3 regions of the Methylobacterium sp. ap11 genome follow, and region 2 is predicted to be linked to each of the others. Evidence: riboswitches for the same ligand, from Rfam matches in the RefSeq annotation. Region 2 holds a riboswitch; each other region holds the start of a gene.
The links. Region 2 has a riboswitch for cobalamin ahead of BMX97_RS21870 (TonB-dependent receptor). Riboswitches for the same ligand answer to the same signal wherever they lie in the genome.

Region 1 (3,253 bases), on a different contig from region 2:
ACGAACGGGTCGTGGACGCGCAACTCGGCGTGCGGCGCCAGATGCGCGGCGACGAGGCGGCCGAACGCGCCGAAGCCGATCAGGCCGACCGAAACGGGGGTGTCGAGGGGAAACGGCACGGGAGAGACCTCGGCGGTGGGCGAGGTCGGCGGGCCTGGAACTTTCGAAAGAAGCCTCAACCGCCGACACGTCGTAGCGGTTGAGAGATGACGAGCACTCCGCCGCTTAGGGATGCGGCGCGGGATAGAGTCCGGTCGGGAGGGCGCTGGTCATGGCCGAGCCTGTAGCCGCAGCTGGCCGGCACCGTCAATCGGCGCCCTTCAGTTAGAACTCGATCCCCTCCTGCGCCTTCACCCCGGCCGTGAAATGGTGCTTCACGAGGGTCATCTCGGTCACGAGGTCGGCGGCGGCGACCAGCTCCGGCTTGGCGTTGCGGCCGGTGACCACGACGTGCAGGTCGGGCCGGCGCCGGCTCAGGGCCTCCACCACCTCGGCGAGCGGCAGGTAGTCGTAGCGCAGCGCGATGTTGAGCTCGTCGAGGACGAGGAGCCGGATCGCCGGATCGGCCATCAGCGCCTCGGTCCTCGCCCAGGCGGCGCGGGCGGCCGCGACGTCGCGGTCGCGGTCCTGCGTCTCCCAGGTGAAGCCCTCCCCCATCGTGTGCCACTCGACCTGGTCGGCGAAGCGGTCGAGGGCGAAGCGCTCGCCGGTCTCCCAGGCGCCCTTGATGTACTGCACCACCCCGACCCGCCAGCCGCGGCCGAGCGCCCGCAGCATCAGCCCGAAGGCCGCGGTCGACTTGCCCTTGCCGGGGCCGGTATGGACGATGAGCAACCCCTTCTCGATCGTCTTCTCCGCCACCTCGGCGTCCTGGACCGCCTTGCGCTTCTCCATCTTGGCGCGGTGGCGCGCCGCCTCGTCGTCGCTCATCGTGTCTCTCCCTTGATCGTCATCGGCAGGCCCGCCACCACCAGCACCACCCGGTCGGCGAGCGCGGCCAAGCGCTGGTGCAGGCGGCCGGCCTCGTCGCGGAACCGGCGGGCGAGCGCATTCTCGGGCACGATGCCGAAGCCGACCTCGTTCGAGACCAGCACCAGGGGTCCGGGCGCCTCGGCGCAGGCCGCGAGCAGGTCCGCGACCTCGGCGGCGAGGTCGGCCTTCTCGTCCAGCATCGCGTTGGTGAGCCACAGCGTCAGGCAGTCGACCAGCACCGGCCGGCCCAGCGGCGCCCGGCGGATCGCCCCGGCGAGGTCGCGTGGCGCGTCCACGGTCTCCCAGGGCGGCGGCCGGCGGGCGCGGTGGAGGGCGATGCGCTCGCGCATCTCGTCGTCCCACCCTTGCGCCGTCGCGACGTAGAGCCACGGGCCGGCCTGCGCCGAGACCAGCCCCTCGGCATAGGCGCTCTTGCCCGAGCGGGCACCGCCCAGCACCAGGGTCAGGCGCGGCGCGGCGCGGGTCTCGTCCGGCACGGAACTCTCCTCGGGCGCGGGGGTCGGGTGGAAATCCATCGAATGGGGGGTGTCGGGGCACGGCGCGGCGATTGCAAGCCCGCAGGCGAGCGGCTAGGGTCGAGGAGACGGTGCCTCGATCACGAGGTGAAAAGGGAACGCGGAAACCGGGATCGTCTCGGCCTGCCGCGGCTGCCCCCGCAACTGTGAGCGGACGATTACGGCCCGCCATCGGCCACTGGAGCGATCCGGGAAGGCGGTGGGTCGGTTTTGAGAGCCCGCGAGCCAGGAGACCTGCCGTCATCCTTTCCTCTCGACGCCGCCGGTGGGGCGGCAGGAGCTTCGTCATGGTCGCGATCACCCGTACCCTCTCCCCCGCCCTGGTCGGCGAGCGCCTGAGCGCCGTGCTCCTGGCCGCCACCCTCGGCGTCGGCCTGCTGTTCGTCTCGGGCTTCGCGCCCGTGGTCGCCCTGCACAACGCCGCGCACGACTGGCGCCACTCCGCCAACTTCCCCTGCCACTGACCAGGGCTTGACCGAACGCGGCTGCGCGGCCTGCGCCCTCACGGGGCCCGGGCCCGTTTCCCGTTGGTCGTGCAGGTGATCCCTCGATGACGAAACGACTGCTCGCCGCGGCCTTGGTCGCCGGCTTCCTGGCCGCCTGCGTGGCGTCCGTGCTGCAATTCGCCCTCACCTCGCCGCTGATCCTGGCGGCGGAGAAGTACGAGACGGCCGAGACCGCCGGGCCGGCCTACGCCGGCAAGGCCTTCACCAACCCGCTGATCGTGCTGGCCCATGCCGGCCACGACCATGGCGGCGAGCCGCAATGGCAGCCCGCCCCCGGCCTGCCGCGCCTCGCCTTCACGGCGCTCGCCACCCTGGTGAGCGGCGTCGGCTACGCCCTGCTGCTCGGCGCCGTGCTGGTCGCGACCGGCCGCACCGTGACGCCCGGTGAAGCGCTCAAGTTCGGCATCGGCGGCTTCCTGGCCGCCGGCCTCGCGCCTGCGATCGGGCTGCCGCCGGAACTGCCCGGCATCGCCGCGGCGGGCCTCGAATCGCGCCAGCTCTGGTGGGTGGCGACCGCGCTCGCCACGGCGATCGGCCTCTACCTGATCGCGATCCGCCGCGGCCCGGCGGCGATCGGCATCGGCCTCGCCCTCCTCGTTGCGCCGCATGTCTGGGGGGCGCCGCACGGGCCGGAAGAGATCTCGGCCATGCCGCCGGTCTTCGCGGCGCAGTTCGCTGCCCGGTCGCTCGCCATCGGCTTCACCTTCTGGGCGGTGCTCGGCCTCGCCTTCGGCTGGGCCTGGGGCGCGGTTGTGGGACGGACGAGAGATCCCGTCCGCAGCGGGGTGGCGGCGTGAGCGATCCCGTCACCCTCTACGTCTGCACCACCTGCCGCGGCGCGGCCGATCCGGCCGACGGCCCCCGCGCCGGGGCCCGCCTGCACGAGGCGCTGGCCGCCGCGCTGGCCGCCCGGCCGGGCGCGCCGGTCACGATCGAGCCGGTGGAGTGCCTCTCGGTCTGCAAGCGGTCCTGCACGGTCGCGGTCGCGAGCCCCGGCCGCTGGACCTACGTCTACGGCGACCTCGACCCGGCGGCCTCCGCCGAGGTCATCCTCGACGGCATCGGCCTCTATGCCGGGACGCCGGACGGCATCGTGCCCTGGCGCGAGCGTCCGCAGGAGTTCCGCAAGGGTGTCGTCGCCCGCATCCCTCCCGCGCCGGTGAACGCATGACCATCCTCAACAAGATCCCCTGCACCATCGTCACGGGCTTCCTCGGCGCCGGCAAGACGACGCTGGTG
Region 2 (3,253 bases):
GACCGGGGGCCGCGCAGGACAGCGCGAGCACGCGCCGGAGGGCGGGGCAGACGAGACGGGACACGGGCTTCGAGCCTCGGGAGACGGCAGTGGCACGTCACCGCGAACGAGGCCTCGAACCGTCATCCCGCGACAGGATAACGGCCTTCGGACACCCATCAGAACACCCCGTCTGACGCGTTTCGCGTGTGACCACGGCTGACGGCAGGTCTCCTGGCTCGCGGGTCAGTGCCTGCCACCGTCTTCCCAGGCGCAAGCACCCAGTGACGTGAGGTGGTGGAAGGCTCGCCGCTTACAGTTGCGGGGGCAGCCGCGGATTCGGCTCGCGCCTCACCGCATTCCCTTTCTCGTCCCCCGGAAGGGAACCGTCACGCTAGTCCTCCCATCCCGGCCAAGTCCGGTCAATCGTGTTCCTGCGGGAACCGCCCCGTTGTTGCGTGATGGCCGCATCCGGCAGCCGTTGGGGCTAGGCTTCGTCAATCCTGGGTGTCTGCCGGTGGGATCGCGGAACGCTGCTCGCCGAGTATGATCTCTCTGACACTGTGTGGCGAATAGAGCTTGTAATAACCGACTCGGTTGTCGGATTGGAAGCTGGCTTGGCCTGACGACCTCAACAATCCATCGCGCGTCATCGTTTCGCGCTGGGCGGACGTTATGCCGAGTGACTCACAGACCATTTTAGGAGTGAGGCTCAAGTAGGTGATATCGTCTATGATCTGGCAGAGATCATGCACAAGCGCTCCACGCGATGATTTGGATCTTGGAGCAAAGACTGCGCGCAGGCTATCATCGTCGTCAAGATCAGTCGGCTTGTGTCTTTTGAAACAGGCTCTGATTCGAAAATGCGCGTCTTTGCGACGTGAGGCAATGTTCAGCGTCAACGGGTCTGTGGCTTTGAACGTTGCGAATATCGCTCCATCGTCGAATGTCTCGATTTGCAGGCTGTGCCATCCAAAAACCTGGCGTTTTATCGGATTTTCATTCTGGGACATTACAGCGTTCCGATATAGCAAATCGCTTGTTGCAGAGGTTTTCCAATATCGTCGCAAATCACAATCGAAATTCCTATAGTTGCAAGCGGCCCCGTGCGGTCCGTGTCCTGAAGTGCCACGGCATGCTTTGGCAGTCATGCGGACAGTCGCAGCCGAAATCCAAGGTTGTTATTCGCCCGCCCTTGGGGGTCCATAAATGGTGTGCATGGCCGATGCTCGGAATTGCCGCTCGTTAGCATCCGATGCGTGTGCTTTTTTTGATACATCTCACAGCAGACTGAAACATCGTATTGATCGCACGGCCCACTCGGCTATCACGATCTACGATGGTTTCCCCTCGGGAATCAAAATGGGAACGCGGTGAGGACGGGGCTTCCTCCCTGGCCAATGCCGCGGCTGCCCCCGCAACTGTAAGCGGCGAGCCTCCTCGTCATCATGTCACTGGGTCCTCGCGCCTGGGAAGACGACGAGTGGCAGTGACCCGCGAGCCAGGAGACCTGCCGTCAGCCGTGGTCACACGCGAAACGCGTCAGGCGGGGTGTTCTGACGGGTGTCCGAAGGCCGTTATCCTGTCGCGGGATGACGGTTCGAGGCCTCGTTCGCGGTGACGTGCCACTGCAAGCGCGCCCGCGACCTTCGCTCCGCATGTCCCGCTCCACGACACGATCACGCGCCGTTCACAGGTCATCACGCCCGACCTCGACCGTCCGCGCCCGGGCCGTCGGACGACCATGTCCCGACAGCGGAAGGCCTACGTGGGATGCCGAAGCGAGACCGATGCCCTCCACTCCCTCCCAACCCTATCGTCGGGTCCTCGCCCGCGTCGTGCCGCCCGGTACGCTCGCCCTGACGCTCCTGGCCAGCACCGGATTGGCCGGAACCGCAGCCGCTCAGGACATCGTCGCCCTCGATCAGATCGAGATCGCGGGGGAAGGTGGGGTCAGCCTCACGCGCGCCGCGCCGGTCGGACTGAACCTGCGCACACCCGACCGGGCCGCGAGCCGGCTCGGCCTGACACCGCTCGAGACGCCCGCCAGCGTCGACATCGTCTCCGGCGACACCGCCCGCCTGCGCGGGCAGAACACGGTCGCCGAGGCCCTGACGCAGGACGCGACCGGCATCACCACGATCGCCGAACCGGGCAACGGCAACGGCGCCTTCACGAGCCGCGGCTTCGCCGGCCCGAACTCGATCCAGCAACTCTATGACGGCACCCGGTTCTACGTCGGGGCCAACACCGTCACGTTCCCGTTCGACACCTGGAACGTCGAGCGCATCGAGGTGCTACGCGGCCCATCCTCGGTGCTCTACGGCGACGGCGCCATCGGTGGCGTGATCAACATCGTGCCGAAGAAGCCGACCTTCGTCCCGATCAACGCCGCCCGTGCCGTCATCGGCACCGACGCCGCCGCGCGGCTCGCCTTCGATTCCGGCGGCCCGATCGGTCAGGCCGAGTTCGGCAACACCTTCGCCTACCGCCTCAACGTCAGCGGCAACCGGTCCGACGGCTGGGTCCGTCCGGACGGGGACTTCCGCAACCTCGCGGTCTCGGCGGCGCTGCTGTTCCAGCCGAGCCCCGACCTCGCCGTCACGCTGTCGCACGATCTCGGCTACCAGGAGCCGATGCGCTACTGGGGCACGCCGCTGGTCGAGGGCCGCATCCTCGATCGGATCCGGTTCAACAACTACAACGTCCGCGACGCCAAGATCACCTGGGCCGATAACTGGACCGTGCTGAAGACCGAGTGGTCGCCCTCCGCCGACATCACGGTGCGCAACACGGCCTACCGGCTGACCTCCAGCCGGCACTGGCTCGACGTCGAGCAATACGCCTTCAATCGCGGCACCGGTCTCGTCGATCGCTCGGCCTTCACCGAGATCTACCATAGCCAGGAGCAGATCGGTAACCGACTCGACGCAACGTTCAAGGGCAACCTGCTCGGATTGCCAAACCAGTTCGTCACCGGGTTCGACGTCAACCACATCGGGTTCCGTCACACCAACAACTTCACCTTCGACGAGCAGACGTCCAGCGTCCCCCTCGTGGGTTACGACCCGGGCTTCTTCCCGGTCAACGGGCGGGCGAGCCCGGCCTACCAGACGTCGACCCGGCAGGCCTCGGTCTTCGCCGAGGACCGCCTGGTGCTCACCGATCGCCTGTCCTTCGTGACGGGGGTGCGCTTCGACCTGCCGACGCTTCAGCGCGAGGACCTGCGCTCCGGCGCGCAGTTCGAGCGCACCTACCGCTCGCTCGGCTACCG
Region 3 (3,253 bases), on a different contig from region 2:
GCGGCACATTGATGAGGGGCGCGCCGACCGGCAGCACGTTGTCCTTGGTGACCACCGCGTCGGCGAAGACGTAGCCGGCCAGGACCTTGACCGAGGGCGAGAGCTGGCCGGCCGCCGTGAACTCGAAGCCCTGGCTGCGCACCGCGCCGGCGGCGATCGAGAAACCGCTGTTGTTGGGATCCGCGGTGAGCACGTTCTGACGCTCGACCCGGAAGGCGGCGCCCGTCAGGCTCAAGGCGCCGCCGTAGAGGTCGAGCTTGGTGCCGACCTCGTAGCCGAGGCCGGTCTCCGGCGCGAACGGGCCGTTGAACGAGGAGGCCGCGGCGTCCGGCCCGATATTCGGCCGGAAGCTCGTGCCGACATTGGCGTAGAGCGACAGTTCCGGCAGCGGCTGGTAGACGAGGCCGGCCCGGGGCGTGGCGGCGAAGTAGGTCTGGTCGCTCCGGACCCCGGTGCTGCGCTCGCGGAACGCCTGCTCGAAGAAATCGAACCGCACGCCGACCATCGCCTTCCACTCGGGCGACAGCGCGATCTGGTCCTGGGCGTAGAGCGCGGTGTTGGTGACCTGCTCGATGCCGTTGGTCTGGCGCGTGTAGTTCGGAAGCGGCTGGCCGTAGGCCGGGGCGTAGATGTCGAGCGAATACGGGTTCGTGCGGGTGTTGGAGCGGATCTGCTGGTAGGTGCCGTCGGTGCTCTCGCGCTCGAAGCCGAGCAGCACGGTGTGGCCGATCCCGGCGGTGTCGAAGCGTCCGACCAGCTCGGCCTGGCCGAGCGCGATGTCGGCGCGGTAGTTGCGGTAGTTGCGGTCGCGCAGGACGGTGCGGTTGTCGGCGGCGATGCCCCGCACCTCGACCGCCTCGCCGGTGAGCGAGTTGGAGTTGAGATAGGTGGCAAGCCGCATCTGCCAGTCGGCGTCGAAGCGGTGGTCGACCCGGATCTGCATCGAGTCGTTGGTCTGGTAGATGCTCTGGCCCGGCTCGCCGAGGAAGCGCGAGATCGGCAGGAAGCCGAGCCGGTTGTTGATCGCGATGACGCCGCGGTCGAACACCGTGCGGTTGCGCAGGAACTCGGTCTCGACCGTCACCTTGGTGTCGGGCGTGACCTGCCAGCTCACGACGGGAGCGACGAACAGCCGGTCGCCATCGACGAAATCGCGGAAGCTGTTCTGCCGCCCGGCCGCGAGGTTGAAGCGGTAGAGGAGCGTGCCGTCCTCGTTCAGCGCGCCGCCGGAATCCACCGTGCCGCGGACCTCCTCGAACGAGCCCCACAGCCCGCCCATCTCGACGAAGCGCTCGGCCGTCGGCTGCTTGGTGATGATGTTGACGAGGCCGCCCGGGTCGCTGCGCCCGAACAGGCCGCCGCCGGGGCCCTTCAGCACCTCGATCCGCTCGACGTTCTGGGTGTCGGGCGGCGGTGGGAAGCCGCGGTTGAGCGGAAAACCGTTCTTGTACAATTCCGAGGTGGTGACGCCCCGGATGGCGTAGCTGAAGATGGTCAGCCCGCCGAAATTGTTCTGCAGGGCCACGCCCGGCGTGTAGGTGAGGACGCGGTCGATCCGGGTGGCGGCGAGATCGGTGATGACCTCGCGCGGCGCCACGGTGACGACCTGGGGCACGTCGCGCTGGAGCGTGTCGGTCTTGGTGCTGCTGACCGCGCGGTCGGCCCGGAAGCCCGCGGTCGGGCCGATGAGGCCTATCGTGCCGGACGCCGTAGTCGGAAGCGTCGGCAGGCCCGGTGCCGCGGCGGCCGGGCGCGGGCCCTCCACCACGACTTCGTCGAGGGCGATGCTCTCCTGGGCGCGGGCCGCGGGCGCGGCGAGACCGACGGCGACGGCGCCCGCCAGGGCGGTGCAGCGGCGACGGCGGGAGGGCGCAGGATGGCGAAGCGGCGGACGGGTTCTCACGAAGCACACTCGATGTTGCCGTGCGGGGCGGACGGACGAGCGGCAGGCGGCATCCCGCGTTCCTAGAACGCGGCAGCCGGACCCGAGCGCTCCCCCGGGCCGCACCGCCCGCAGGACGTGACCGCGCCGACGTGGCGCGCGCCGAAGGCAGGTCTCCTGGCTCGCGGATCGTCGCTCCCGCCTGGCCTTCCCGGTGCGGCGCACCAGTGACCGTCGGCGGCGGGATCTCTCCGCTCACAGTTGCGGGGGCAGCCCCGGTTTGGCCCGAACGGTCTTGTCCGACCGAGCGCACCGGGTTCCCTCTTAGCCCCGGGCGTGACGCCCGGGGAACCTTGGCTGCCGTGAAAGTGCCACGGTCGCCGCGCTGCAGCAATAGACCGGAAACGCATTGTAATAACGTTGCGCATCCTGTGTCCACAGGAACACAACGGATCTCGCCTTGTCAGAGCTCAGGGCGTGCCGACCTGCCGCAGGTACGCGGCGGTCGCCGGATGGAGCCACGCGGCCGGGACCGCCGCCGCGAGGTCGCGGGGATCGCTCGGACGCTCGTGCGGCTGACGCCGCGCCAAGGCCGGCCGCGCCGCGTCGATCGCCGCGACGAGGCGGGCGACGGCCGCCGGGTCGAGCCCGGGCCGGCCGAGGATGAAGCTCCACGACCCCACCGTCTCGATCGCCGCGGCCTGCCCCGGAAAGGTGCCGGCCGGCACGGTCATGCGGCGTAGGGACGGGCTCGCGGCGAGGATCGCGGGGATCGCGTTCAAGGGGGGGCCGAGGAATCGCGCCCCGCCGGGTGCCGTGGCCGCGGCCCGAAAGCCCGGCCATCCGGTGCCGCCGCCCCACAGCGCCGCGGCGCGACCGTCGCGCAGCATCGCCGGGCCGTCGCCGGCATGGTCGAGGAGGACGGGCCGGATGTCGTGGTCAGGGTCGAGGCCCGCGCCGCGTAAAACAGTGCGGCCCATGGCGGTAAGGCCGGAGCTGCGGGTACCGAGCGCCACCGGCCGGCCGCGCAGGTCGTCGAATGCCTGAATCGGCCCGTCCGCCGGGACCACGAACAGGCCCGGCGCCGAATAGACCGGAGCGACCACGGTGACGGCCGGCGCAGCCCCCTGCCCCGCCAGGGCCTCGTAGGCGTACTCGCCCTGGACGAGGCCGAGGTCGACGCGGCCCCCGCGCAGGAGGTCGAGGTTCTCGGTCGAGCCCTTGCTCGCCCGCAACTCCAGGGTGATGTCCGGGCTCGTCTCCCGGATCGCCGCCGCCAGCGCCTCGCCGTAGGCCGGGAAACCGCCGCCGGGCGTAGCGGTGGCGAGAACGAGGTGGAGCGGTTCCTTGGGCGCCTCCTGCCCCCCCTCC

Region 1: linked by a shared signal. The riboswitch ahead of BMX97_RS26250 (CbtB domain-containing protein) and the one ahead of BMX97_RS21870 (TonB-dependent receptor) in region 2 are both predicted to bind cobalamin.
Region 3: linked by a shared signal. The riboswitch ahead of BMX97_RS23585 (TonB-dependent siderophore receptor) and the one ahead of BMX97_RS21870 (TonB-dependent receptor) in region 2 are both predicted to bind cobalamin.

The regions. Positions count from the first base shown of each region.
Region 1 covers NZ_FOEB01000025.1:29,036-32,288, forward strand. Annotated here, with positions in the region: gene BMX97_RS26235 (prephenate dehydrogenase/arogenate dehydrogenase family protein) at 1-119, opposite strand, end outside; gene cobO (cob(I)yrinic acid a,c-diamide adenosyltransferase) at 325-930, opposite strand; gene cobU (bifunctional adenosylcobinamide kinase/adenosylcobinamide-phosphate guanylyltransferase) at 927-1,439, opposite strand; cobalamin riboswitch at 1,561-1,765, shown strand; gene BMX97_RS26250 (CbtB domain-containing protein) at 1,796-1,972, shown strand; gene BMX97_RS26255 (CbtA family protein) at 2,059-2,811, shown strand; gene BMX97_RS26260 (DUF1636 family protein) at 2,808-3,185, shown strand; gene cobW (cobalamin biosynthesis protein CobW) at 3,182-3,253, shown strand, end outside.
Region 2 covers NZ_FOEB01000017.1:36,041-39,293, forward strand. Annotated here, with positions in the region: gene BMX97_RS21865 (TonB-dependent receptor plug domain-containing protein) at 1-64, opposite strand, end outside; cobalamin riboswitch at 186-385, opposite strand; gene BMX97_RS32295 (hypothetical protein) at 477-992, opposite strand; cobalamin riboswitch at 1,303-1,512, shown strand; gene BMX97_RS21870 (TonB-dependent receptor) at 1,770-3,253, shown strand, end outside.
Region 3 covers NZ_FOEB01000020.1:52,998-56,250, reverse strand. Annotated here, with positions in the region: gene BMX97_RS23585 (TonB-dependent siderophore receptor) at 1-1,843, opposite strand, end outside; cobalamin riboswitch at 2,032-2,253, opposite strand; gene BMX97_RS23580 (TAXI family TRAP transporter solute-binding subunit) at 2,353-3,253, opposite strand, start outside.